Linked DNA regions of Chryseolinea soli. The protein of the gene in region 1 binds, or shares a complex with, the protein of each later gene. Links are inferred from orthologs where the notes say so. Each region holds a gene or a part of one and is shown in the gene's direction. Other genes may lie near its edges.

Region 1 (6,479 bases):
CTGTTGTGAATTTCTTTTTCCGCGCAAAAATTCAGGACTTCCAGGGCCACGTCGGCGATGGAAAATGCCTGTGGCAATATGGGGGTCTTGCCAAAACCGGGGAGATCGGGTGTGATGACGCGGCAGGAGTCGGCCAAGCGCGGGGCAAAATCGTTCCACACCTCTTGGTGCATCGGGAAACCATGCAGGAGTATCACTGGTCGTCCTTGTCCACGTTCCTGGAAAAAAATTCTGCCCATCAAACGTCGTGTTGCTATGCGTGTTCCAACATGCCGATCACGGCTTTTTCGATGCCATCGGGATCGAAGCCGCTCTCGCGGTGAAGTTCGTATTGTTCGCCGTGTTCCACGATGCCATCGGGAATGCCGAGGCGTTTCACGTCTGCGTGATAGTGGTGGTCGGCCATGAATTCCAGCACGGCGCTTCCAAAACCACCCTGCACGCAGCCGTCTTCCACGGTGAGCACTTTTTTGTAGGTCGAAAATATTTCGTGGAGCATGGCCTCGTCGAGCGGTTTCACAAAGCGCATGTCGTAGTGCGCCACCTCGATGTGTTGGGCTGCCAGGCGCTCGCACACCTCGACGGCATAGTTGCCGATGTGGCCGATGGTGAGGATGGCCAGTTCTTCGCCGGCACGGATCTTACGCCCGGTGCCGATCTTGATCTCCTCCATGGGTGTACGCCAATTGGGCATGACGCCCTGGCCACGGGGATAGCGGATGGAAAAGGCTTGCTCGGTGCGCGGTAGCTGTGCCGTGAACATGAGGTTTCGCAGCTCCGCTTCGTTCATCGGCGCAGCCACGATCATGTTGGGCAAGCACCGGAAGTAGGCCAGGTCATAAGCACCGTGGTGCGTAGGGCCGTCGGCTCCTGAAAATCCAGCGCGGTCGAGGAAGAAATTCACCGGAAGGTTCTGAATGCAGACGTCGTGGATCACCTGGTCGTAGGCGCGCTGCATGAACGTGCTGTAGATGTTACAGAACGGAATGAGACCTTGCGTGGCCAGACCAGCCGAAAAAGTGACGGCGTGTTGCTCAGCAATGCCTACGTCGAAGGCGCGCTCGGGCATTTCCTTCATCATGATGTTGAGGGACGAGCCGGAAGGCATGGCGGGCGTGATGCCCATGATCTTGTCGTTGGCCTTGGCAAGCTCTACGATGGTGTGGCCAAAAACGTCCTGGTATTTGGGTGCTTGGGGGACGCTGTATATTTTTTTGTGGATCTCTCCCGTGATCTTATCGAATGTGCCGGGTGCGTGCCAGGTGGTGGCGTTGCCTTTTTCTGCGGGCGCGTAGCCCTTTCCTTTTGTGGTGATGCAATGCAGAATTTTCGGACCCTTGATGTTTTTCAGGTCGTTGAGTACGGCTACGAGGTGATTGACGTCGTGACCATCTACGGGACCAAAATATCTCAGGTTGAGCGATTCGAAGAGGTTGCTTTGGCTGAGCAGCGTGCCCTTGATGCCGTTCTCCACCTTTGAAACGATCTCCTGGGCGCTTTTGCCAAACATGGAAAGTTTGCCCAGCAGGTTCCAGACTTCGTCCTTCAGTTTGTTGTAGGTGCGGCTGGTGGTGATGTCGGTGAGATAATCTTTCAGGGCGCCCACGTTGGGGTCGATCGCCATGCAGTTATCGTTGAGGATAATCAGGACGTTGGTGTCGGAAACGCCGGCGTGATTGAGGCCTTCGAAGGCCATGCCGCCCGTCATGGCGCCGTCGCCGATGACGGCTACGTGCTGTTTATCTTCAATTTTGAGGTATTGCGATGCGGCGGCCATCCCCAGGGCTGCGGAAATGGATGTGGACGAGTGGCCTACGCCAAAGGTATCGTATTCGCTTTCTTTTCTTTTGGGGAAGCCGGAAAGGCCTTTGTAGAGGCGGTTGGTGTGGAATTGGTCGCGGCGGCCGGTCAGGATCTTGTGTCCGTAGGCCTGGTGGCCCACATCCCAGACCAGTTGGTCGTAGGGGGTGTTGAGCACGTAGTGGAGGGCCACCGTGAGCTCGACCACGCCCAGGCTGGCCCCAAAATGGCCGCCATACACGGAAACGTTGTCAATGATGAAGTGGCGGAGATCTTCGCAAAGTTGCACCAACTGCGCCTGATCAAGTTTTTTGATGTCGTCCGGGCTATTTATACCGGCCAATAATTTTCCGGGGGTTATCAGCATAGTATTTGTTCAAAGGACCCTAACAGTGGTACAAGCTAAGTGTTCTATCGAGCTTTTCAACGCCAAACAGGCCACAAAGTTAGTTATTTCTACCCTATCCATTTTTATTGTCGGATTTAAATAAATTTGTGGCCATTCTTATGACAACGCAGGAAAACTTTGAAGTAAAACTTCCCCTTTTTGAAGGTCCTTTCGACCTTTTGTTGTTCTTTATCGAGCGCGACGAGTTGGATATCTACGATATTCCCATCGCCAAGATCACAAACGATTTCCTGGACTATATCCGCCAAATGGAGGCCCTCAACATCGAGGTTGCCAGTGAGTTTATTTTGGTGGCCGCTACGCTGATGCGCATCAAATCGAAAATGTTGCTGCCCCGCCCGCAACTGGACGAAGCCGGCAACGAGATCGACCCGCGCGAAGAACTGGTGAAGCACCTGTTGGAGTATAAGAAATACAAATCGGTGATCGAAAGCTTCCACAAAATGGAAGAGACCGAACTGATGAAAGAACGCCGCGGCAACCTGATGAAGGAATTGAAAACGCTGGCCGAGAGCACCAACGTGGAGGCCGAGTTGCAGGACGTTACGGTGTTCAAGCTGATGACCATCTTCGAAAAAGTGTTGAAGCGTTTTGATGCGGAAAAGAATAAACCTGTTCACCAGGTGATCCAATATCCTTATACCGTTGAGGGGCAAAAGAAACATATCGTGGATGAACTTACGCGCCGTCAGCGCATGTCGTTTACAGAGCTGTTGGAACAATATCCAACACGCATCGGTGTGATCTTTAATTTCCTGGCCATCCTGGAGATGTTGGCGTTGCAGATCCTGACCATCCAGATTGGTGAGGGCTTTGGCAATTTCTGGATCTCGAAGGGTGAGTCGTCGGAAGCGGTTCTTTAATTTTTCTTTGTTAACATTCTTATCGCACGTGGCCAATCCGGCCCCGTGCATTTCCTGTAGTTTTTAAGTCGCCGTATTTGTTGCGTGTTTTTTTTCGAAGCAAAGGCATTCCATACACCGGCCAGGGATAGAAGTGGAAAGCCCGAAGTGCGTGGGCCTGGGCGTGGACGGACTTGGAACGGATAGCCCGACCCTGAGGCCTCCGAAGGGGGCCGCCAAAATTTGTTTTACTTCGAAAGACTCAACAAGGAAGTATTAAAGGCATTGAACCGCGAAGGCGCAGAGGCGCAAAGTCAACGCAAAGAAATACAGAGGGCGCGGGTACGCAAAGAAGTCGAATGCTTCCTGTTCCTTGTTTTCATTTCAGCGTCCACTAGGCATACAGATCGGTGCGATCTGCTTTAGCCACCTCGATAAAAAATCCGGCTACTTTCTCTGTGACGGCTTTGAAATAGGCTGCTCCTTTTTCCGGTGTGGCCTTGCGGGGATCGCCCACGCCGGTGTCTTTGGTCACCTGCAGCCATTTGCGTTCGGCCCATGCCCAGCCTTCGCGCATCGCCGAGATCCGGAATTTTTTTGCTGCTCCATCGCCGGCTGTGGAAAGGGGTGCTACCAGTTCGGGGCGGAGGTGCATGATCACGCTGGTTTCCATTTCGCCGGCGTGGTCGTCTTTGTTCTCGAAGAATTCTTTTTGATCCAATGCCTGATACCAATTGCAGGAGCAAAGGAACATGTCGGGAAAGACCAGCCCCAATTCGCGGATCATGGTTTTGAAGTCGTTGCCGCCGTGACTGTTGAGGATGATCAGCTTGAAAATTCCCTGCCTATTCAGTACTGTGATGATGTCGCGCAACACGGCGAACTGCGTGCTGGGGTTCATGTTGATGTCGAGCTTGACATCGAACTGGCCTGTGTTTACGCCAAAGGGAATGGTGGGGAGCACGATCACGCGCGATCCACTTTCCCACGCGATGCGCGCGGCTTCGGCCGACACCTGATCTGCTTCGATAATATCCGTACCATAAGGCAGATGATAGTTGTGCGCCTCGCATGCCCCCCAGGGCAGCACGGCTACTTCGAAACCTGTTTCGTTAATCGTTTTCCAGTTGTTCTCGGCGAGGATGTACGGGCGCATAGCAATTTCTTTTTTTACGACAGCGAAGGTAAAGAAAAGCATGGTTTCACTCATGCAAATCACAAACCGCACGTGTAAAAAGCAGTGTGTCCGAAAGCTGCGAACAGGAAGTTGCCGGCGCGATCCGTTATGCCGGGAGGGCTATCCGGTAATGCTCGCCGCGTTTCACCGTGAGGCGATCTTCGCGGAGCCAGGGATTGTGGCGCTTCAACAATTTATAGTTGGTGCCCTGCGCTTTGGCAAAGGAGACAAGGTCTTTTATGGACTCGGTCACCTCGATGTATTTCAACGGTTCTTCCTGGTACAGGTGGGCGGGGTCGATCTTGAAGCCATAGCGCAGCGGGTGTTCGGCAATTTCTTTGATGGCCAGAATGCGAAACACATAGCGGGAAGTCTCATCGTTGAGATACAGATCGTAGTACGACTTTTCCTGTTGATCTTCCAAAGCCCGTTCTATGCCGCCCATGCCGCGGTTGTAGGATGCGGCCACGATGGTCCAGCTTCCAAATTTCTGGTAGGCTTTCTTCAAATATTTACACGCTGCCTCGGTGGCCTTCAGGGGATCGTAGCGTTCGTCCACCTCGTCGGTGATCTCGAGGTTCAATTCCTTGCCGGAAGTTTTCAGGATCTGCCAATAGCCTACGGCATCGCGGGGCGACACCACGTTCAATAAATTACTTTCGATGAGGGGAAGGTATTTGAAATCCTGGGGGATGCCATGTTTCTCCAGGATCGCCTGCATTTGTGGAAGCCAGCGGTTGGCGCGCTTGATGAGGAATATGGTGTTGCTGTGCAGGTAGCAATTGATCTGCAATTCTTTGTCGAGACGCTCGTGCACGTCGGGAATGCTGAGGGGCACGGGCTCGCCGGCAAAGGTCATTTCCGCTGGCACATCGAACGACACGGCGGGCAAACGCTGATCGGATTCATCGAACGGAACTTCGTACACGCCCTCGTCGGAGATGGCGTGTTCGGTGGTTCGTGTGGACACTTCGTTATAGGTGATGTATCCAAAAAGAATAATCAAAGAACCGATCGATAGAAAGTTGGAGAGGTTCATTTTCATCTGCGCTGCACGTTATCCCGGAAAAATTTGGAGACCCAAGATACTGATCAAACGCAATACCCCCCATATAATGTTCGACCGAAACCATCACGCACATGCCTTTCACCCTATTTTTCGACGAATCCCGTTATTGATCCGAGAATGAAACCATGAAATTGGAGGTGATGCCAATCCGGATTCCATAATCCAGGTATTTCCCATCCTGAAATGCTGCCGCCGCTTCCAAACGGAAAATGCGCAAAATGCCATCGATGGAATAGCCCACTTCGGTGTAGTTCTTGGACGTGGGGGTGGCCAGGTAGTTGACAAACACATTTTCGCGAATGCCGGCCAGGCGCACCAGCGGAATGTTGGTCACGAGAAATTTCCGGAACTGATAATGCAGATTGCCCGCAAAATATTTGTCGGCCGTGCTGTAGCGGTAGTAGTCGAGCAACCGGAAGCTGCCCACGGGGTCGTTGGTGATGAACGGTGTTTGGTTGCCGAGGAAATGTTTGTAGTCCATGAAATACATCTTGTCGGTGTTCAGGAACGAGCCGGCGCGCAAGGCAATGTCGGTTGTGCCGCGCACTCCGACTTTAAACCGGTGTTTGAATCCCAATTCGATCTGATCATAGCTCACGTCGCTGCCCAACACGTTATCGAAAGCGCGCCGGTAGTCCAACATAAAGGAAGGCGACGAGTTGGGGATCTCCGATTTGTGTCCGTTCCGGATGTTGTATTTTATCCAGGGGCGGGCCACAAGCCCCACAGAACCAATGAAGGCCTGGTGTTCCGGGAAAGACGTATCGGTCAATTCATCATTCACGGGCTGGTTGGCGGTGTAGCCTTCGATTTTCTCGCGATCGACCCATTTATAATTCGTGTTGTTGAAAAGTTCGCGCCGGTTCATCCACGACCAGGTTGTATTGACGGTGAAATATTCATTGAGGTGGCGGGTATAATTCACATCGACGTATTCGCGCTCATAGATCTTCATGAGATTTTTTTCCAGGAGCAGCGTGGTAAAATCGTTGACGATGGGAAGAATGGGTTCGTCGCGATTGTATTGTTGGATGTAACGGCCACCCTGTACGTCGAACTTGTATTTTTTATTTCGCAGGGCAAACGTGAGGTTGCCGGAGGCCACTTTGCGTGAAAAGGCATAGCGGAAGGCTGGAGTAATGGTAAGGCGCGTTTTGTTGGTGTCCTGCAGCACCGTGCCAT
Region 2 (6,623 bases), 620 kb from region 1 along the record:
GCCTTGCCGGGGGTATCCGATTTCAAAATTGAACCCTCCATCGAGGTTGCCAGCGTGTCGTTCGCCGATGCCGCACTCACCCAGTTAAACCTGACGTTGCCCTCCGCGTTGCTGCCAGGCCTGGACTATGCCCTGACGGTTAATCATGTTCAAGACTGCGCAGGAAACAACATGGCGGAAACCCTTCTTTCCCTTGGCTTGCCCGAAACCGCCGATAGTCTCGACATCGCCTTGAACGAAATCCTGTTCAACCCCAGGCCTACCGGCACGGATTTCCTGGAGATCGTCAACGTTTCAAAAAAATATTTCAATCTCAAGAACTGGTCAGTGGCCAATCGGGAGGATGGGATGATCAAAAATGCCAAAGTCATTAGTACAACTGATTTTTTACTTAAACCAGGAGCGTATCTGGTGCTGACGGTTTCATCGAATGTCCTGAAGGGAGAGTATCCGCTTTCGCAAGAGGAGAATTTCCTGGAAGTGCCTGCGTTGCCTTCGTGGAGTGACGGCGAAGGATCGGTTGCGTTGCTCGACGACACGGGGCTGCTGATCGATCATTTCTCCTATACAAAAAACCTTCACTCCCCTTTCATAAAGGACGACGAAGGCGTGTCGCTGGAACGGATATCGTTCGATGTGCCGGCCTATGTTCCCACCAATTGGAAATCGGCCAGTTCTACTATCGGATTTGCCACACCGGGTTACGTCAATTCTTCGGCAGTGCCGTCCTTACTGTGGGACGAAAGCACCGTGCAAGTCACACCACCGGTGTTTGTTCCTTCGCTGGGACAACCCAACTTCACGCAGATTCACTATGCCTTCGCGCAAGGGGGCTTCGTAGCAAACGTGAACGTGTTCGACTTACAGGGACATCGCATCAAGACGATTGCCAACAATGAGATCCTGGGGACAGAAGGATTTTTCCGGTGGGAGGGTGATCGGGACAGTGGCGACAAGGCGCGGATTGGTCCGTATATGGTTTGGTTCGAGATCTTTGATGGAGATGGGAATGTGACAACTTTTCGGAAGGAAGTGGTGGTGGCAGCGAAATTTTGAATCAGGAGCCAGAATTAAGAGCCACTAGTCAATCAGAAGCGTGAGGGAGTTTATTGGATTCGGACGCAGGTCCAACTGGCTTCTACGATCTTTTCGTCGGCGTGGTAGCCGGTGCCGGTTTGTTTGATCAGTTTGGGGTTGAGGCGAAGGTTTTGGATGACCATGCGGAACTGTTTTTCATAGGGAAGTCCTTGGAAAAAGTTGGCGAACTCTATGGCGGCGAGGGCAAAGAGTCCGTCGGTAAAGCCAAGTTTTTTTACGCCCGCGCCACCGCATTGGGCCAGCGATTCGACCAGCACTACACCGGGGACAAAGCCAAATTCTGGGAAGCTGCCGTTCAGGAAGGAGTCGGCGCTACTGAAGGTTTTTATGCCGATGATCTCCTCCTTCGAAAACGAAAGTACTTCGTCGACATACAAAAAGGGATTCCGGTGTGGAATGAGGTTTTCGATCTCTTTCATAAGCATGTTTTACTCGTCACAGACAAAAAATATTCGTTGTCTAGCCTTGGGGTTGTGTCATTCCTTGAAGATAAAAACTTTGCCTTCGCCTTTCCGCGTGATGTAGCCGCGATACATGCCGGAAGTGCAAAACGGGAATGCGAAATTTCCCTGGCGATCGAGGACAATCGCGCCGCCATTGCCTCCCAAGGCGGGTAGCTTTTTCAGGATCACGCTGTCGGCGGCTTGCTGCACGCTGAGGTTGCTGTACTTCATGAGGCTGGCAATGTCGTGGGCGGCGCTGAGTCGGATGTAGAATTCTCCCCAGCCTGTTCCGGACACGGCGCAGGTGGCATTCTCGGCATAGGTGCCGGCGCCAATGATGGGAGCATCGCCCACCCTTCCGTATTTTTTGTTGGTCATGCCGCCGGTGGAAGTTCCTGCCGCCAGGTTGCCGTATTGGTCGAGCGCGACGCAGCCGACCGTCCCGAATTTTTTATCTTTTATGTACGGGTCGATCCATTGGGCCTCGCGGTTTTTTTCGTTGGCTTTTGCCTTGAGCAATTGCTGGTAGCGGGTGGAGTCGAAGAAGTAGCTGTTGGGCACGATGTCGAGGCCTTGCTCTTCGGCAAATTTCTCGGCACCTTTTCCCGTCAGCATCACGTGCTCCGACTTGGTCATGACCGCATAGGCTGCGGTGATGGGATTTTTGATGGTGGTGACACCGGCCACGGCGCCGGCCATGAGATTGCTGCCATCCATGATGGCGGCGTCCAGTTCGTTTATGCCTTCGCTGGTGAAGACGGCCCCTTTGCCGGCATTAAACAGGGGCGAATCTTCCATGATGCGAATGGCGGCGATCACGGCGTCTGTGCTCTTGCCTCCGCGCTCCAACACGGCGTAGCCCGAGTCTAGGGCGGCCGTGAGACGCTCGCGGTAGGCAGCCTCTTTTTCGGGTGTCAGATTCTCACGGAGGATGTTTCCTGCGCCTCCGTGGATCACCAGTGTGATGGGGCCAGGTTTTGCGTCGGCAAGTGCCCGTTTCTTCCCGTTTTTTAGCGTGCAGCCCAGGGCAACAACGAGTAGTAAAGGGAAAAGAAGTCTCACCATATACCGAAAACATGGGTTAAGAAGGCGGGGAAATTTAATCAGAACACCGGTTCGGCAATTAATTAAGTCAATATTTTTGTTTTCGTGCATGGACGCATAATTTTGCGCATCTTTTACCAAACGGAGAAAACCCATTATGGCTAAGAATAAGAAAACAACCTCGAAGGCAGCAAAGAAAGCCCCTGCAAAAGCTAAACCGGCAGCCAAAGCGAAAAAGACGGTCGCCGCGAAAGCTAAAAAAGCTCCAGCCAAGAAGGTTGTGGCCAAGAAAGCAGCCCCCAAAGCTCCGGCCAAGAAGGCAGTGGTAGCAAAGAAAGCAGCTCCTAAAAAAGCCGTAGCCGAGAAAAAAGCAGAGAAGCCCGTAGCGCTCAAGGTCGAGAAGGCCGCACCCAAGGTTGAAAAACCTGCGCCCAAGGCAGCTGTTGCCCCTAAGCCGGTTGCCAAAAAAGTGGAATCCGCTCCCAAGAAAGTAGAAAAAGAAAAAACAGATAGGCCGGTGCAATCTGCCCCCTCGGCAACCAAGCCGGCTCCGCCACAATTAAACATTTTTCCTGTGCCAAATCAGAGACCAATTGCGCATAAGCAAGTGAAAGTATCGACCGGTGAAGACAGAACGCGCTACTCCGAAGATGAACTGAGAGAATTTGAAACACTCATCAACAAGAAGCTGGACAAAGCCAAAGATGAGTATAGAATCCTGAAAGAAACCCTGAATCGCAACAACGACGAAGGAACCGATGCTACATCGGGTGGAAATACCAAAGTGCTGGAAGACGGTGCGGAAACTGCGGAGAAAGAAAATCTCAGCCAACTTGCCGCTCGTCAACAGAAGTACATCATGAACCTGGAAAATGCATTGATCCGTATCAAAAACGGCACCTATGGCATCTGCTCCGTCACGGGCAAGTTGATCCCCAAGGAACGCCTCATCGCTGTGCCGCATACGACACAGTCGATCGAAGCGAAAATGATGCAGCAGGACTAGAGCCGATCCCTTTCTCCATCCGGCGTTGCCGGATGGAGTGTTTCCCTTTTTACCCGGAATTTTTACCGTATCTTTATCAACGCTGATTACCCGTGGACTTTTTACAAAATCATATCGAGGCCCTCATCTTTTGCACGCCCACGCCCATCAAAACGGCTGACATCAAGGCGTGTCTTTCCGAAATGTTCAATGCAGACGTTCCGGAAGAAGACATTCAGGGCGCCATTCAGCGACTGGACGAAAAATTTCAGGGCGAAGAATTTTCTTTTCAGCTCTTCAAATCGTCTGGCGGCTATCAATTCCTGACCAAGCCAGCCTATCAGGCCAGCATCGGCATTATGCTGAAACAGCAATCGAAGAAGCGGTTGTCTACGTCGGCGATGGAAACGCTTTCCATCATTGCCTACAAACAGCCCATCTCGAAAACCGAAATTGAAAATATACGCGGCGTAAATTGTGACTATGCCGTGCAAAAATTGCTCGACAAGAGCTTGATCGAGATCACCGGTAAGGCTGACACTATTGGGCGTCCGATGTTGTATGGCACCACGCCCAAGTTCATGGAGTACTTTGGAATTAATGATCTCGCGGAATTGCCAATCCCGAAAGATTTCGTGGCAGAAGTAAACACGATTGGCGAAAATCCCGAGACCGAAACCACAACTACCCCAGACCCCGAACCCGATGCCCAGATCTGATTCCTCAAGTTCATCACGCGGCCGCAAAGGCCCCTCATCCAAAAGCACAGGGGGAAGATCCGCCGGCCGTTCAGGTGACAAACCCTTTAAGAAACCCGCTGGAAAATCGTTCCGGAAAGATTCCGATGGAGGTTCTTTTGCTGCCAAACGCAGTGCGAAACCCTTCGGCAAAGACCGCGATGACAAACCCGCTTTCAAAAAGAAAACTTTCGGTGCCGAAAGCGGCGCCAAAAGACCTTACAAGAAATTCGATAGCGACGACAAACCCGCTTTCAAAAAGAAAACGTTCGGTGCCGAAGGCGGTGCCAAAAGACCTTATAAGAAATTCGATAGCGACGACAAGCCGTCCTTCGGAAAACGAACCTCCGCTTCATCGCGCGGCGAGCGCCCTTTCAAAAAGGCAGGAGGCGAAGACAAGCCTTTCGGCGATCGGAGACGCTCGTCCTCTACAGGTCCTCGCGAAGAGAGACCCTACAAGAAATTTAGCAGCGAAGACAAGCCTTTCGGTGATAGAAGACGTTCGTCTTCCTCCGGACCCCGCGAAGAAAGACCTTACAAAAAATCCAGCAGCGACGACAAGCCCTTTGACGACAGGAGACGTTCTTCTGCTCCTCGCGAGGAAAGACCCTACAAAAAAAGATCGGATGCCGGCGACAAACCTTCGTTCCGCGACAAGGGAACTTCGCGTGGTGAAAGACCTTTTAAAAAGGCCGACGATGCTGAAGATCGTTCTGCAAGAAAATTCGATAGCGGCAATTTTGGCAAGCCTTACAAAAAAGCCTATCCGAAAAAAGACGACGAAAACGAGAAGCCCGTTCGACGCGAAAGAAGCGCTCCTTCCGAAAGAAGTGCGCCGCTGGAAAGCCGTAGTGACAGACCGGTAGAGAAATTCGACAAGGCCAAGATCGTTCGCCGCAAGCCGTCGGATAGCGCCAGCGCCGCCCCTTCCAAAGGCAACGAAGCCGAGGCACCGGCACAAACTGGAAAGATCCGTCTCAACAAATATATCGCGAACAGTGGTGTCTGCTCGCGCCGTGAGGCCGACGAACTCATCACCATGGGGTTGATCTCGGTGAATGGCAAGACCGTCACCGAGCTGGGCTATAAAGTAAACCCCGGCGACGAAGTGCGTCACGAAAACAAAGTGCTGCGCGCGGAGAAACCGGTTTACATTTTGATGAATAAACCCAAAGGGTTTCTCACCACCACTTCCGACCCGCAGGAACGCAACACGGTGATGCACATCATCGGCAACCACGTGAAAGAACGCGTCTATCCCGTCGGTCGCCTGGACCGCAACACGACCGGTCTCTTGTTGCTCACCAACGACGGTGACCTGGCCGACAAGCTCATGCACCCGTCCTACAATGTGAAGAAGATCTACAAAGTGGAGCTCGACCGCCCCATCACCAAAGGCGATGCGCAGACCATTCTCGAAGGCGTGAAGCTGGAAGAAGGCCGCGCCGTGGTAGATGATATCGCCATCGTTTCGGAAGATCGCAAAACCGTGGGCCTCGAAATTCACATCGGCTGGAACCGCGTGGTGCGCCGCATCTTTGAATCGTTGGAGTATCAGGTGGTGAAACTGGATCGCTCGGTGTATGCGGGGCTGAACAAGAAGGACCTCGGCCGCGGCGAATGGCGATTCCTGACGAAGGAAGAACTGATCCTCCTAAAGCACTATAAATAGGCTCTAGGCGTTCTCCAGCACAATTCTAAACGTACTTCCCTTTCCCAACTCGGAGTCGACCAGCACGATGCCTTTGATCTTGCGCAGGGCCTCCTGCACGATGTACAGGCCCAGGCCGGTGCCCTCCGTGTCGGATGAGGCGCGGTAGAACATGTCGAAGATCTTCGAGATATTTTCTTTTGCAATACCCCTGCCGTTGTCCTCCACGGCAATCTCCACCACTTGTTTGACACGCTTGAACGTTACCCGGATAAAGGGATTGGGCTGGTCCAGGTTGTGATACTTCACGGCGTTGGCCATGAGGTTGTTCAGGATGATCTTCATCTGGTTGTAGTCGCTCTTGAACAGGTGGCTGTCTTCGTTGTTGTAGTCGAGGGAAATCGCAGAGGCGCCTTTGTTAAAGCGGATGTCGTTGATGGTGTCGTCCAGCAGTTTGGTGAGGTCAAGCTCCTCCACTTTCAGGTCGATCTTTTTGCTACGCGACAAACTGAGAATATCGCCCATGACAAGGTCGAGACGTTTGATGCGCTCTTCGATCATGTTCATGAAGGTGCGCGCCTTTTCTTCCTCGAGTTCTATTTTTCCCAGATAGGTGAGCCCGAGAATGGATGCGATGGGAGTGCGCAGATCGTGAGAGGTGCTGG

What was found.
Region 2: D4L85_RS10800 (region 1) and scpB share a complex: the UniProt entries of both Bacillus subtilis proteins name them as parts of the cohesin-like complex. The link is inferred for Chryseolinea soli from one-to-one orthologs.

What each region holds. Positions count from the first base shown.
Region 1 is NZ_CP032382.1:2,496,630-2,503,108, reverse strand. Bases 1,370-4,189 are described here. They hold D4L85_RS10800 (segregation and condensation protein A), read left to right. Parts: upstream 1,370-2,307; coding sequence 2,308-3,072; downstream 3,073-4,189. Other genes in these bases: D4L85_RS10795 (creatininase family protein), read right to left, coding at 3,446-4,189; dxs (1-deoxy-D-xylulose-5-phosphate synthase), read right to left, coding at 1,370-2,167. Outside these bases: D4L85_RS10810 (alpha/beta fold hydrolase), read right to left, coding at 1-239; more of dxs, read right to left, coding at 254-1,369; more of D4L85_RS10795, read right to left, coding at 4,190-4,207; D4L85_RS10790 (lytic transglycosylase domain-containing protein), read right to left, coding at 4,335-5,273; D4L85_RS10785 (DUF5686 family protein), read right to left, coding at 5,401-6,479. UniProt on the Bacillus subtilis protein: Participates in chromosomal partition during cell division. May act via the formation of a condensin-like complex containing Smc and ScpB that pull DNA away from mid-cell into both cell halves.
Region 2 is NZ_CP032382.1:1,876,621-1,883,243, forward strand. Bases 2,523-5,486 are described here. They hold scpB (SMC-Scp complex subunit ScpB), read left to right. Parts: upstream 2,523-3,683; coding sequence 3,684-4,289; downstream 4,290-5,486. Other genes in these bases: D4L85_RS08095 (isoaspartyl peptidase/L-asparaginase family protein), read right to left, coding at 2,523-2,606; D4L85_RS08100 (TraR/DksA family transcriptional regulator), read left to right, coding at 3,193-3,591; D4L85_RS08110 (pseudouridine synthase), read left to right, coding at 4,276-5,486. Outside these bases: D4L85_RS08085 (lamin tail domain-containing protein), read left to right, coding at 1-1,056; D4L85_RS08090 (3-hydroxyacyl-ACP dehydratase FabZ family protein), read right to left, coding at 1,107-1,517; more of D4L85_RS08095, read right to left, coding at 1,575-2,522; more of D4L85_RS08110, read left to right, coding at 5,487-5,979; D4L85_RS08115 (sensor histidine kinase), read right to left, coding at 5,983-6,623. UniProt on the Bacillus subtilis protein: Participates in chromosomal partition during cell division. May act via the formation of a condensin-like complex containing Smc and ScpA that pull DNA away from mid-cell into both cell halves.